One region of the Sulfobacillus thermotolerans genome, then DNA from elsewhere that is predicted to be linked to it. Evidence: riboswitches for the same ligand, from Rfam matches in the RefSeq annotation. Region 1 holds a riboswitch; the other holds the start of a gene.
The links. A riboswitch is a leader RNA that binds a small molecule or an ion and turns the genes downstream of it on or off. The one in region 1 is predicted to bind cyclic di-GMP.
Positions count from the first base shown of each region.

Region 2: it holds a riboswitch for cyclic di-GMP, as region 1 does, so the genes downstream of both, ORD20_RS11695 (hypothetical protein) here and ORD20_RS01110 (hypothetical protein) in region 1, are expected to answer to the same signal.

Region 1 is NZ_CP133983.1:246,001-252,986, reverse strand. It holds gene ORD20_RS01120 (glycosyltransferase) at 1-1,774, opposite strand, end outside; gene ORD20_RS01115 (hypothetical protein) at 1,771-1,992, opposite strand; cyclic di-GMP riboswitch class I at 2,246-2,334, shown strand; gene ORD20_RS01110 (hypothetical protein) at 2,415-4,130, shown strand; gene ORD20_RS01105 (IPT/TIG domain-containing protein) at 4,120-4,485, shown strand; gene ORD20_RS01100 (hypothetical protein) at 4,543-5,241, opposite strand; gene ORD20_RS01095 (hypothetical protein) at 5,193-5,768, opposite strand; gene ORD20_RS01090 (bifunctional glycosyltransferase family 2/GtrA family protein) at 6,049-6,986, opposite strand, start outside.
Region 2 is NZ_CP133983.1:2,257,163-2,260,921, reverse strand. It holds gene ORD20_RS11710 (hypothetical protein) at 1-233, opposite strand, end outside; gene ORD20_RS11705 (hypothetical protein) at 388-1,332, shown strand; gene ORD20_RS11700 (hypothetical protein) at 1,398-1,859, opposite strand; gene ORD20_RS11695 (hypothetical protein) at 1,856-2,098, opposite strand; cyclic di-GMP riboswitch class I at 2,154-2,247, opposite strand; gene ORD20_RS11690 (hypothetical protein) at 2,788-3,609, shown strand.

The DNA of each region.
Region 1 (6,986 bases):
AATATCCAAACGTAGTAGCAACAGCGTGCGACTGTGGGTTAGCAGAAGAGTTGGCCTCTTCATACGTATTCGAATCGATGACGGAAGCATAGTAACCGGCTTTGTAAAGGCGAATGCCTAGGTCCGCATCTTCAGTAACATTGTAGGGATCCCATCCTCCTAACTCGCGCAAGCGGTCAATGCGAAAATGGTTCGATGTCCCCCCTAAAGGAATGGGCAGCTTAGCGCGATATAACGCCGGTAAAAAGAGGTCAAACCACGATGCATACTCCGCGGTGAACCACCGCGTTAATAGGTTTTGTTCCGCATTAAAATAGGAGAGCTTGGCCTGGACACACGCCAGTTTATCGTCATGCTGACGAAATGCCACGATGGCTTTTTTGAGTTGCAAAGGTTCAGGCAGATCTTCCGCATCAAAAATGGTTACGTACTCCCCTCTGGCCAGTTGCAGTCCGTAATTGCAGGCTTTGGGCTTAGTGCGTGGCTCGCTTGGGGGGACAATCACGATATCGATGAAGTGCGGTAAGTTAGCGGCCTTTGCGGCCGCAATCGTGTCCTCGTCGTCAGCTTCAAGCAGTAACTTGACGTCGAGTCGGTCCTTTGGATAGTCAAGAGCATTTAGTGCCCGTGTTAGAGTTGGCAAGACGGCCGCTTCTTCACGGGCTGGTACTAAAATCGTATAAATCGGTAAATCGCGCTCGTCTAATGCCGCGACCATATCCTGACTCCCTAAGGCGGAATCAGGAATATCCGTGCCTTGGCGAATCATCCACAGACGATAGGCGATGGTCACAGAGTACATAATGATAAGCAAGCTACTAAGGACCGATGTGGCCACACTAGGATGCCACACTAAGAGCGCGACGACACAAGCTAAGGTGACAGCAACACTAACCCATTGTCCTCGTGTCATAGTCTTTCGGGCAGAATCTTCAGGCCGAACGGTAGCCAGGTGGTCACGGCTCATAGCCATATCAACAACGTGAAATCGGGCCGTTAACACGGCCTCAATATCACGCTTGCCAGACACCATAACTTGAGGAGCAGAGGGCAAAAGACGCTCTAATTCCTCCACCGCTTGTTGTGACTGCCACGGATCTTCGACAGCCAGCACAGCCGCCGACCCACTCCATCCAATGGGTACCATCCGGGCTTGGCGCCAAAACTGTTCCTCCCTTAGAGCCCAGACATGGCTCAGATTGGGTTCGTGGGCAATTTTTTCTGGATCTTGTGCTAACAAGTTCACTTCAGGAAGGTTGAGTTGCGACGCTACAACCCGGGCCACCCCCCAATAAGTGAGGACCCGGTGCTGAACCAAAATTTGGCCGAGTTTTCCACCGCGCCGTGCCTGTTCTGCCAACGCGCTGTCAACATCGCGCGAGGAAATGAGCCCTAAACGTCTCGCGGTTTCTCCGAAATAAGATGATGGCCGCACATCATGGTGTTCACCCAAGACGCGTCGGTACGCGTGAGCAATGCTCCGCGCACTCGCACGGTAAAGTTTTACCGGCACGACAATACGTCCTAATAAAGCTCGTGCGTCATCACTTAAGGGAAACACCGCAGCCACACAGACCCTGCCCGAATCAAACCGAAAGGCTAGCAATCCAGCCTTTTGCGCACTGGCCGCATCTAACATCAGTGCTGCACTCGGGTCAACGGGGTCATGGATTTGTCCCTGAGAATTCCTTGTGGGAAAGAGGTCGATGCTCTCGATGGCCTCTTGAGGCATCGCGGGCGCGGAATCTACAAAATGACTTGGACCGACTATCATGAGATATTTCCTTTCTGGGAATTCTCGACTGGCTGAGGCGGATGCAAAACGGGTTTCCTTTTGTGATTCTGCTGGGAGGACAAGGAGGCATAAACAATAATCATTCCCCCAAAGAGCACAAGCGGAAGAATATCAATAGTCCAAAACATCAACAACATGGCCACGAGAAATATTGCTACGCTACCTGCAGTCCAAACACTGCGTCTCAAAGTCTTCATCGTCCACCTCATCCTCTCGCCATCCTAAAGCGTTAATCACATCGTAGATGGTTTCCTGTGCTCATTGTAAAGAATAGGGTCTCGCGATACCGTACCAGCTAGCGTCTCAGACTGCGTCTTACAATCCCATCGTTACCGGCGCAAACTGGTAAATATTTTGCGGTTTTGACCTGTTAAAATCTTGAACATTCTTTGCATCTAGGATTACTATGAGATTAGAAAAACTTGGAAGAACCAAGTCAAGCATTGAAACGGCCGATAAGGGCAAACCTGATTGAAAAACAGGGACGCAAAACTAAAGGGGCTTCTTACCATTACGGTAAATGCCAGCCAGTTGCCGAAACGGGACATTGGATTTGAGACCGTCCCGCTTTCCGGGAGGTCTCGTTTCATGTCGGAGGACATGAAAGGAAGAAAATCCAATGACGCCGATGGTTAAATTGATGGCGCTTAGTGCGCTGGCGCTCCCATTAACTTTTCTTTCCGTGAACCATTCCGTTTCCACGGTGGCAAGTAACGCGGTTCTTGCTGCGCCCCCCCTTACCACCTCGATAAGCCGCAATGATTTCGGCATTGACGTGTTTTCCTATGATAGTCAGTTAAATCTCCCCTCCACCATACCAACCCTGCAAACACTGGGCATGGGAATGCAGCAATTTCCTAACGACAACCAGTGGAGTTGGGTCAGCAATACATTTCGCAACGGGGGGACCGGTGCGGTGTCACTTAATGACTGGTCCCATATCTTACAGGCTACGGATAATAGCGGCTTATTTATCTTTAATTATGATGAGAACCCAACGTTCACCGGCGGAGGAGATGCCCAAGACGCTACTCTTCTCACGCAATATATCGTGAGTCATCATCTTCCCATTTCCGCTATTGTCATTGGTAGCGAGGAATATGGTCCCTGGGATTTTGCCGCCAACATGAATACCTCGCACTCTGCCGCCTATTATGCGCAAAGCGCGGCCCAGATTGCCCAAGCGATCCATGCGGTTGACCCCGAAATGAAAGTCGGCATTTCTTTCTCTTTAGGAATGGGCTCGTATAGCCGCAACTGGAATCAAACGGTATTACGCACTGATGCTCCCTATATCAATTTTGTCAGCATCCATGACTATCCCCTTGCATCAAACCTCTCGAACACCGAATTGCTCACGCAAATTCCCCAATACATCTCCCAAGCCATGAATTACGTGCACGAGGAGATTGCGGCTAATGTGCCCCTCTCTTTAGCTGGGCATATCCAAACATGGGTGACCGAATACAATCCGTGTGGGGAACCGGGCCCACAATCCATCAGCCCAGTTTATGGAGCTGCGATGGTAGAGAGTGCGATGCTGTGGCGTGCGGAAGGCGCCTCTAAACTTTTCGTTTGGAGCTATGATGGGCAGGCCCATGTGGCAACACCGTCTTGGCCCGTGGCGACCAATGCTAACGCGCCATTTGGTCTCTTCGCCCTTGCTGGAGATGGACAGTCTCCTGAACTCCCAGCCAATACTTTATACCCCTCTGGTCAAGCCCTGTCCCAGCTAATGAACGCTATTGGCCAAGGGGGCGTTTTAAGCACATGGACCAACAGTTCCTTCGTTGTCGGAGCGATTAAGAGCAATGTGGGCCAAAGCCTATTTCTCATTAATGAAACGGCGAGGCCCCAGTCCGTAACAGTCAATGACCAAACTTACGAAGTACCTGGCGCCTCTTTGCTCAGTACCACCACGACGGCCCCCATCTTCTCCCTGTCTCTAAGCCAAAATACCGAAGGCAGCACGCTGCCGAAGATTACCTATCACAAACATACTCCTGTTATTCAAAGCCCAGGAACCGTGTATGATGGCGAAGTGGTGACACTCCAAGGTTTGCATTTGGGATCTGCCATGAAAGCTCCGGCGTACGTACAGATCTCCCAGAACAACGTCAATTACGGGGGACCAGGGGATGACTACCATATTGCTATTAGTCAGTGGACTCCAACTTCTGTTACCTTTAAAGTGCCAAATGGCTATTCGGGACCAGGCCTAGCCAATGGTCCGGCACCCCCCCCCCCCCCCCCCCCCCCCCCCCCCCCCCCCCCCCCCCCCCCCCCCCCCCCCCCCCCCCCCCCCCCCCCCCGGCACTATCGAGTTGGCAACTGACAACGGCGTAGTATCCAACATCGCCCCGGTTATGGTAACACCGCCCCCCCAATTAGGGGTTTCGCTAAGCCCTGATAGTGCTTTGCAGCCCGGAACCATCCTAACGATTACGGGTACGAACTTGGGCGCTACCCAAGGGTCTGGATATGTGCTAATCAGTCAAAACGGGATTAATTATGGGGCCCCCAGTGATTGGTACAAAATTCATATTCTGCAATGGACCAATTCCCACGTCGTCTTAGTTATTCCCAACGGCTCGTCGGGTCCTGCTCTATTGCCGGGTACTGCTACGCTTCAAGTTACAAACTCTACAGGCGAACAGTCTCCTCTGATGTCGTTGACGATTCGGCAATAGACCCGTACTACTCATGTTTACTCCCCCGGCTCCGACAGATGCGGGGGAGTATTTACGTTAAGGCGCAGATGGCAAAATCGCGTAGAGCCGGAATTTGTCAGGTCCGGGAAAACTTTTAATCAGCCGTGTCCACGGCACGGAACCCGCCCATAACCCGGGCCATTGGCGATTGATCGCGTCGAGTTTAGCGGTAAACAGCGGACGCGGCACCAAAAACGCATCGACCCGGCCTCGTGGATTATGCAAAATGGCAGCAAAATCATAATCTGACGTAATGGTTAGCTGATTTAGGTGATGGATGCGAACGGCTATTGGCCAATCAATAAAGGTATCCGCTAAAATTGTAAGGTGGGGATGGTCATTGATATACTGCACCACGTTCGCTGTTGACGTAAAAGGATTATCAGCATACCGCAATGACTGCCCGCGAAAAGCCGCATCGATAATCGGACCATTCGGATGACTCAAGAGGGGAATTTGCACTGCCAAAACCGTTCCGACATCTCCTGATATCAATATCAATGACAAGCCTGCCCACAAAAAGCTGCGGGATAACAGACTTTTAGGTATTCGAATTTTTGAGGCCGCATAAAGCATCAGCAACAGCCCATTGGGAATAAAGGTGATAAAATACCGATCCCAATCGGCTAAATGTCCTGAATAGACGAAAGCCAGCTCGAGCGCCACCGCCCCAATGGTACCCGCAATTAACACAATAGCCCGGGCGTCTTTACGCTTACCAAAACAAAAGAACAACGTAAAAATTCCTCCGAGATGCCCCCAGCCATCAGTCGGCGTAACGATCCATGTTGCAGATAGTCAAAGAGTCCATCGTAGCTGCCCAACATACAGCTTACCCAAAGCAAGTCGGTCATTCCATTAGCACCATAGAGAATAATAAAGGGATTGAGCGCAAAGATGAGGGTTGCCGTAATTCGCACCCCCTTCGGAACCGTAAAGCCTTGGATAATGTGGTTGAAATGATAGACCCCAATGGCCCCAAAGACTGCCGTCACCACATTGCCCGCAATACCGCGGGACACAACGGCGGGAAACCAAGGATGTAGGGCCACGATGGGTAATTCTAAGAGGCTCGGCAGAGGGTTCCATATGAGCCCAATAGCTCCCAAATGTGGGTCGCGACTAAATAAGACGTAATAAGCATTGCTGACCCGAGAGGCTGCGTCGCCCGCATAATAGTGCAGATCGTAAATAAAATAGACACTGACCGCCGCATAAACGAAAAAGGCCAATACGGCAATTCCTTGACCTTCCGACAGCATCCAGGATTTGCGCCTATTCCGAATAGCTAGAGTAGGAGTGTTTCGCGTCAGTGGTGGATTAACAAGGGACGACGTTGTGTTGGTCATTAAGGTCCTCCATTGGACTCGCAAGATATTGAAAAGGTGCTAATACCGTCACTATTACTGTAGGCCATGAGCGCCATTTCGTCTGTCCCACAGTGCGTCTCAATAAGAGTATCGGCGCAGATCATCCGGGGTGCCGTCTGTGAAAAACTCTAAGCATCGTCACGAAGCGTGATTGATTAAGTGCGGGTTCTTATTACGTTCGACTGTGAAGGGGTTGTTCCACTCCTAAAAGACTGTGAGAACGGCGAGCGAGAATGTGATAGCCTGTATAGGTCACCATTGATGCCACAGCGATTCCTGCTACTTTGCCCAATAAAGCTCCAGTATTTCCCAAGACGTGCGACGACAATCCACTGAGTGTCATCTGCACGGCCACTCCAAGACTTGTCACCACATAGAATCCGAAGGCCGGTAAGGGGGTGCGAAAACTAACACGAGAATGCAGAATATAGCCACATATACTCGCCACAATCCATGCGCCTAACGATTCCAAAGCAGCGAGAAATCCGTTGTGAAATGGTGGCCAAATCGACATAAACATCCAGAAGACCGCAATATCGACCACTGTGTTGAGTGAACCCACCACCCCAAACCGCAAAAGCTGCCATCTATCCTCCCACACGCGGTGGAATACGTGTGACCAATGAGCCCATGCCATCTTCCCCAAAGACGGCACACAAGCCACCATATGATTCAGTCCGGCTCGTCGTGGACGCACACTGCGCTGATTGACGGGAACCTCGATAATCCGCAAATTATGACGCCTTGCCTTCATTAACGCTTCAATATCATAGAGCCATCCCGGTTCCCTGGCTTTCGTTAAGACATCTCGCGCAAACCACCCTGGGAAGACTTTCATGCCCGCTTGTGTATCCTTGACGGGGAGCTGCAACACCTTAGATGCTAGCCAATGCGCTAAGCGGGAGGTGTGGCGTTCAAACCACGGACGTTCATCATGTTCCCGGCAAGCAATGACGCATTGGTCATAATCTTTGCCAATGAGTTCTACCATTGCAGGCAATAGTTCCGCGGGGTATTCCAAATCGGCATCAATAAAGGCGACAACGTCGCCTCTACTGGCCTGAAATCCACACATAATGGCATGGCCTTTTCCGGTCGAGGTATGGGTTT
Region 2 (3,759 bases), 1.1 Mb from region 1:
AACCTCCCCAGAGTGATCGCCGTCACAATAAGACCGTTACTCGTCCACAACAGCATGCTCGTTAGCGACCACCCTGAAGTCAAACCCCCGTATCCCCAGACGATGACTTCGGCGGTAACCAGCGCGATCATGGTTGTCGGTGCATGGGGGAACAGGCGGCGTGTCAAAAAGAGGCCCACATGGACGAACAGAACAGCCCCCGTGGTGGTACCGAGCATGGACCAGGTCAGCAATCAGCATCGTGTCCTCTCCTCTCTATTCTGATCCTCGGTGACCTGTCGATGGACCGCCAGTTCCTTCTTAGAACGTAACCGGTCGACTCGCTCCATCGTTATTCAATAGGACCGATCATCATCGCATTCAACATTCTAGCCGGGAGGCATCCGCATGAGACAATACCTTTTCCCCATGATAGGGGTAGCACTGGGAACGCTCGCGTTGGCGGGGTGTGGGATCAGCAATCACCTCGCGGGAACGCCGACAAGCGCTGACCATAGTCCCAGTTCCGCTACAGTGCAACCGAATGGCAGGACCACGACGCCTTCTGCGTCACCGAGTGCTTCCCCTACGATAACACCGTCTGCATCGATATCAACGACATCACCGATTGCATCGAAATCCCCTATCACCGATACTTCTTCATTAGATACATCCATTGCTGTTGTGATCCATAGGCAGTTTCCCATGCCGGTGGAATTACCCACCTATATTCCATCAATCGATTCGCATCCCTCGTGGCCTGTTACCGCTACGACACAAGAATCTTCTCATTCGTATCAGGTGACATTTTGGAGGAGTGCCACCGCATTGCCGATGAATAGCGCACAGATCCCCCATTCCTCCCATATATGGATTGCGACCATCCAAGGGTCCCATTATGGTTCGGCGACGCAAGCCTATAGCGCTCTTCAAACGCAGGCGGCTCCGACTTGGATCCCATTGACACGACTCGGAACGCACTCCACATCCGTTTTTTTGAATTCTAGCATTACCGCAAGGCTCTATCCGTCAGGTGTTCTCCAATGGACAGTCGGCAACTGGACGATTCAAGTGAGTAACGGAAGCCGCGCAGCGGATATGACGGTTGCAAAATCCTTGCTGGCAACCATTAATCCGGCATCTCTCCCGGCTCCTCATGGATTATTAGCGGCTACTGCCACGGCCTCCGGGGAACAATTTCAGGCGGCATGGGCTAACGGTTCTAATGTTTATGATTTCACCCCGTTTGCACAGCAAATTCGGGGCAATGGTGCCATCTACGACCGTATGCTCTCGGCAAAGTCGGGCACCTCTCTTTTTATTCACGTATTAACTTCAATAAAGACGAGATAGCCATAAACAGTGGGACAACGAACCCCTCGCAATGCGACGAGTTCGTCGTCCGCTATTTCCCATGACTAGCTTAAACCTGCTCCAGCGTAACCCACAAAACCGAGAGGTAAATCATCATCAGTCGTGGAACAGATGTCAGCGTAATAGGCTACACTGGCCCCATAATTGGTGACTTGTCCATTAACCATTCCGCAGACCGCACCATTGTAAGCGCTAATGGCACTGAGAATATTCGTGTAATCTTCTGCTGTAGTGGAATACTTATCGGAAAATAGAAAGTCGATCCCGTGGTCAATGGCCATCAGCGGGTTATCTTGGTAATGTGCATTCATGGCGGACTGACACTCGGAACAATTATCGTCACAATTGCAGTCGCAATCGTCTTGCCATGTCGCTAAATACGGTGCACTAATCACGTTCACTCCTTGACAGGTATCGGCCGCACTCGATTCCATCGTGATCATGGCCAAAATCAGTCGCGGATTCAAATTGTACTTGATTCCGATGAAGTTCGCATAAATCGTCACTCAATGGCCTGACGAATGCGGTGAATCTGGGGAAATAAATCGGCGGGCGTACGAATATCTTCAGGCCATCCGACACGCAGGAGCAGAGAATCGGGAAGAATTTGATGTGGATGGTCCAAACAGCACGCCAAAATCCGATAGGTCCGTATCGGCAATGGCACAAAGTGATGCGCACGCCATATCCCTTGTTGTTGAGGGTCGACGATAATCCGCTCACGCAATTGCAGGCCCCTGATCATCCTCGCATCTCCTTCGGGAGGGCACTCCACCGACGATCCGAGAGCGATGATCGTGAGGGGCGGTCAGGCTATCTGGTCCCGACGGTTCAGGACGGAAGACCCTATGACTTTGCGACGCCGGCTTCCGCACGGGTGTGCCCTGTTAAATGTTGGTAATGATATAACGCTGATGGGGACGGACAAGTTACGCCAGCACGGTGAGAGTGACCAAAGCCGAAAAGCACGAACTGCGACCATGAAAACACACCCCGTTTGCTGAGTGATCAACACGGTCGGGTGCTTCAACACACCGTCGATGATATCGCCATTTCAACAGAACCTCGATGGACGAACAACTGGCAAGGGAAACCTATTTCAATCACGGAATACGGATACCCCGCAACAAGACATAAGTTCCGGCCGATTGGCAGGGACTGCTATTTGGTGAAGAACCGATCATCGGGAATTATTTCCGGTGATCGCATTCTTGATTTATGAAACGGCACGTCTTGTCCTAAAGTTACGCATCGCGGCAACATGTGGAAATTTTTCGTGGTGTGACAACGGCTCGTTCGTAGTGGAGTTCTTTACGAAGTAACATAGGGTTCCCTCCGGTGCAAGGGGGCGTATGATCCAATCTGAGCCTCATTCTAGTACACAGCCCCCTTAATAGCCATTATTACCCAATTATAGCGTGGGGAATCCGCATTTTGTTGGCGGCACCCCATGCAGTACAATTTGGCCTGCTGTGGCTCGCTCATCCAGAGTGGACTTTACCGTCAGACCAATATTATTGGCTCCTCGCTATCTTGGGCGCTGCCTACCAAAAGCTTGGACAATTACGTACGGCAGAACTCTTTTATCGACTCGCTCAGGATCATACGGGAAGTTACACGGAATCGGGACTGCGCATGGCCCTCAATCGCGGCACATGCGCCTGGTTATTAGGCGAGGTGGACGAAGCGCAACGCTTATTTGAGTTTACGCGCGTGGAAAGTCAACAACGGGGCTTTGCCTTGGTGGAGGCGTGGGCTACCATTGGTTGGACAACTATCCAGTTTTATAACCAGAAGCTCGACGGCACTCTTGCCGCGCTCAATCGGGTCGAGCAAATTGCGATGATGCTCGAAGAGTCTTCTCTCATCCACGCGGTGTGGCACAATCAGGTGGTGTGGGCACGCCTCACCAACCAATGGGATCAACAACGAGACTTTTTACAGCGGTTGGAAGACGCCTACGCTACATCCGACCTCCCTATTACCCTGCTCACGGAATACCTCTATCGATGGACGCACCTCCATGCGTATGATCGCGCCCAAGACTGTCTTATGCGTGCTCGTACTCGATCAGCCATCGGCATCGAAAGCACAGAGTTTTGGCAGGCGGCCGCAACCTACTTTGCGGCGTGTCATAATCATGTAGCATGGAACGTGGCGCAAAGGTTCAGTCAACGTCCCACCATCTCATGGGAGGATTCGTGGCACCTATTTGACGCGATGACCATAAATCAGGGAGGACCATACAGTGAATAAAAAATGGTTCGTAATATCTCTCGTGGTGATGGCATTGATCATCATCCTACCGATGACCGGAGCGACACCGATTACTTTAATCTAGAGAATATAGCAGGACGCAGGCTTTTCAACGATAAGGAAACACTCGTGGGGATATGTGGTGGAGAT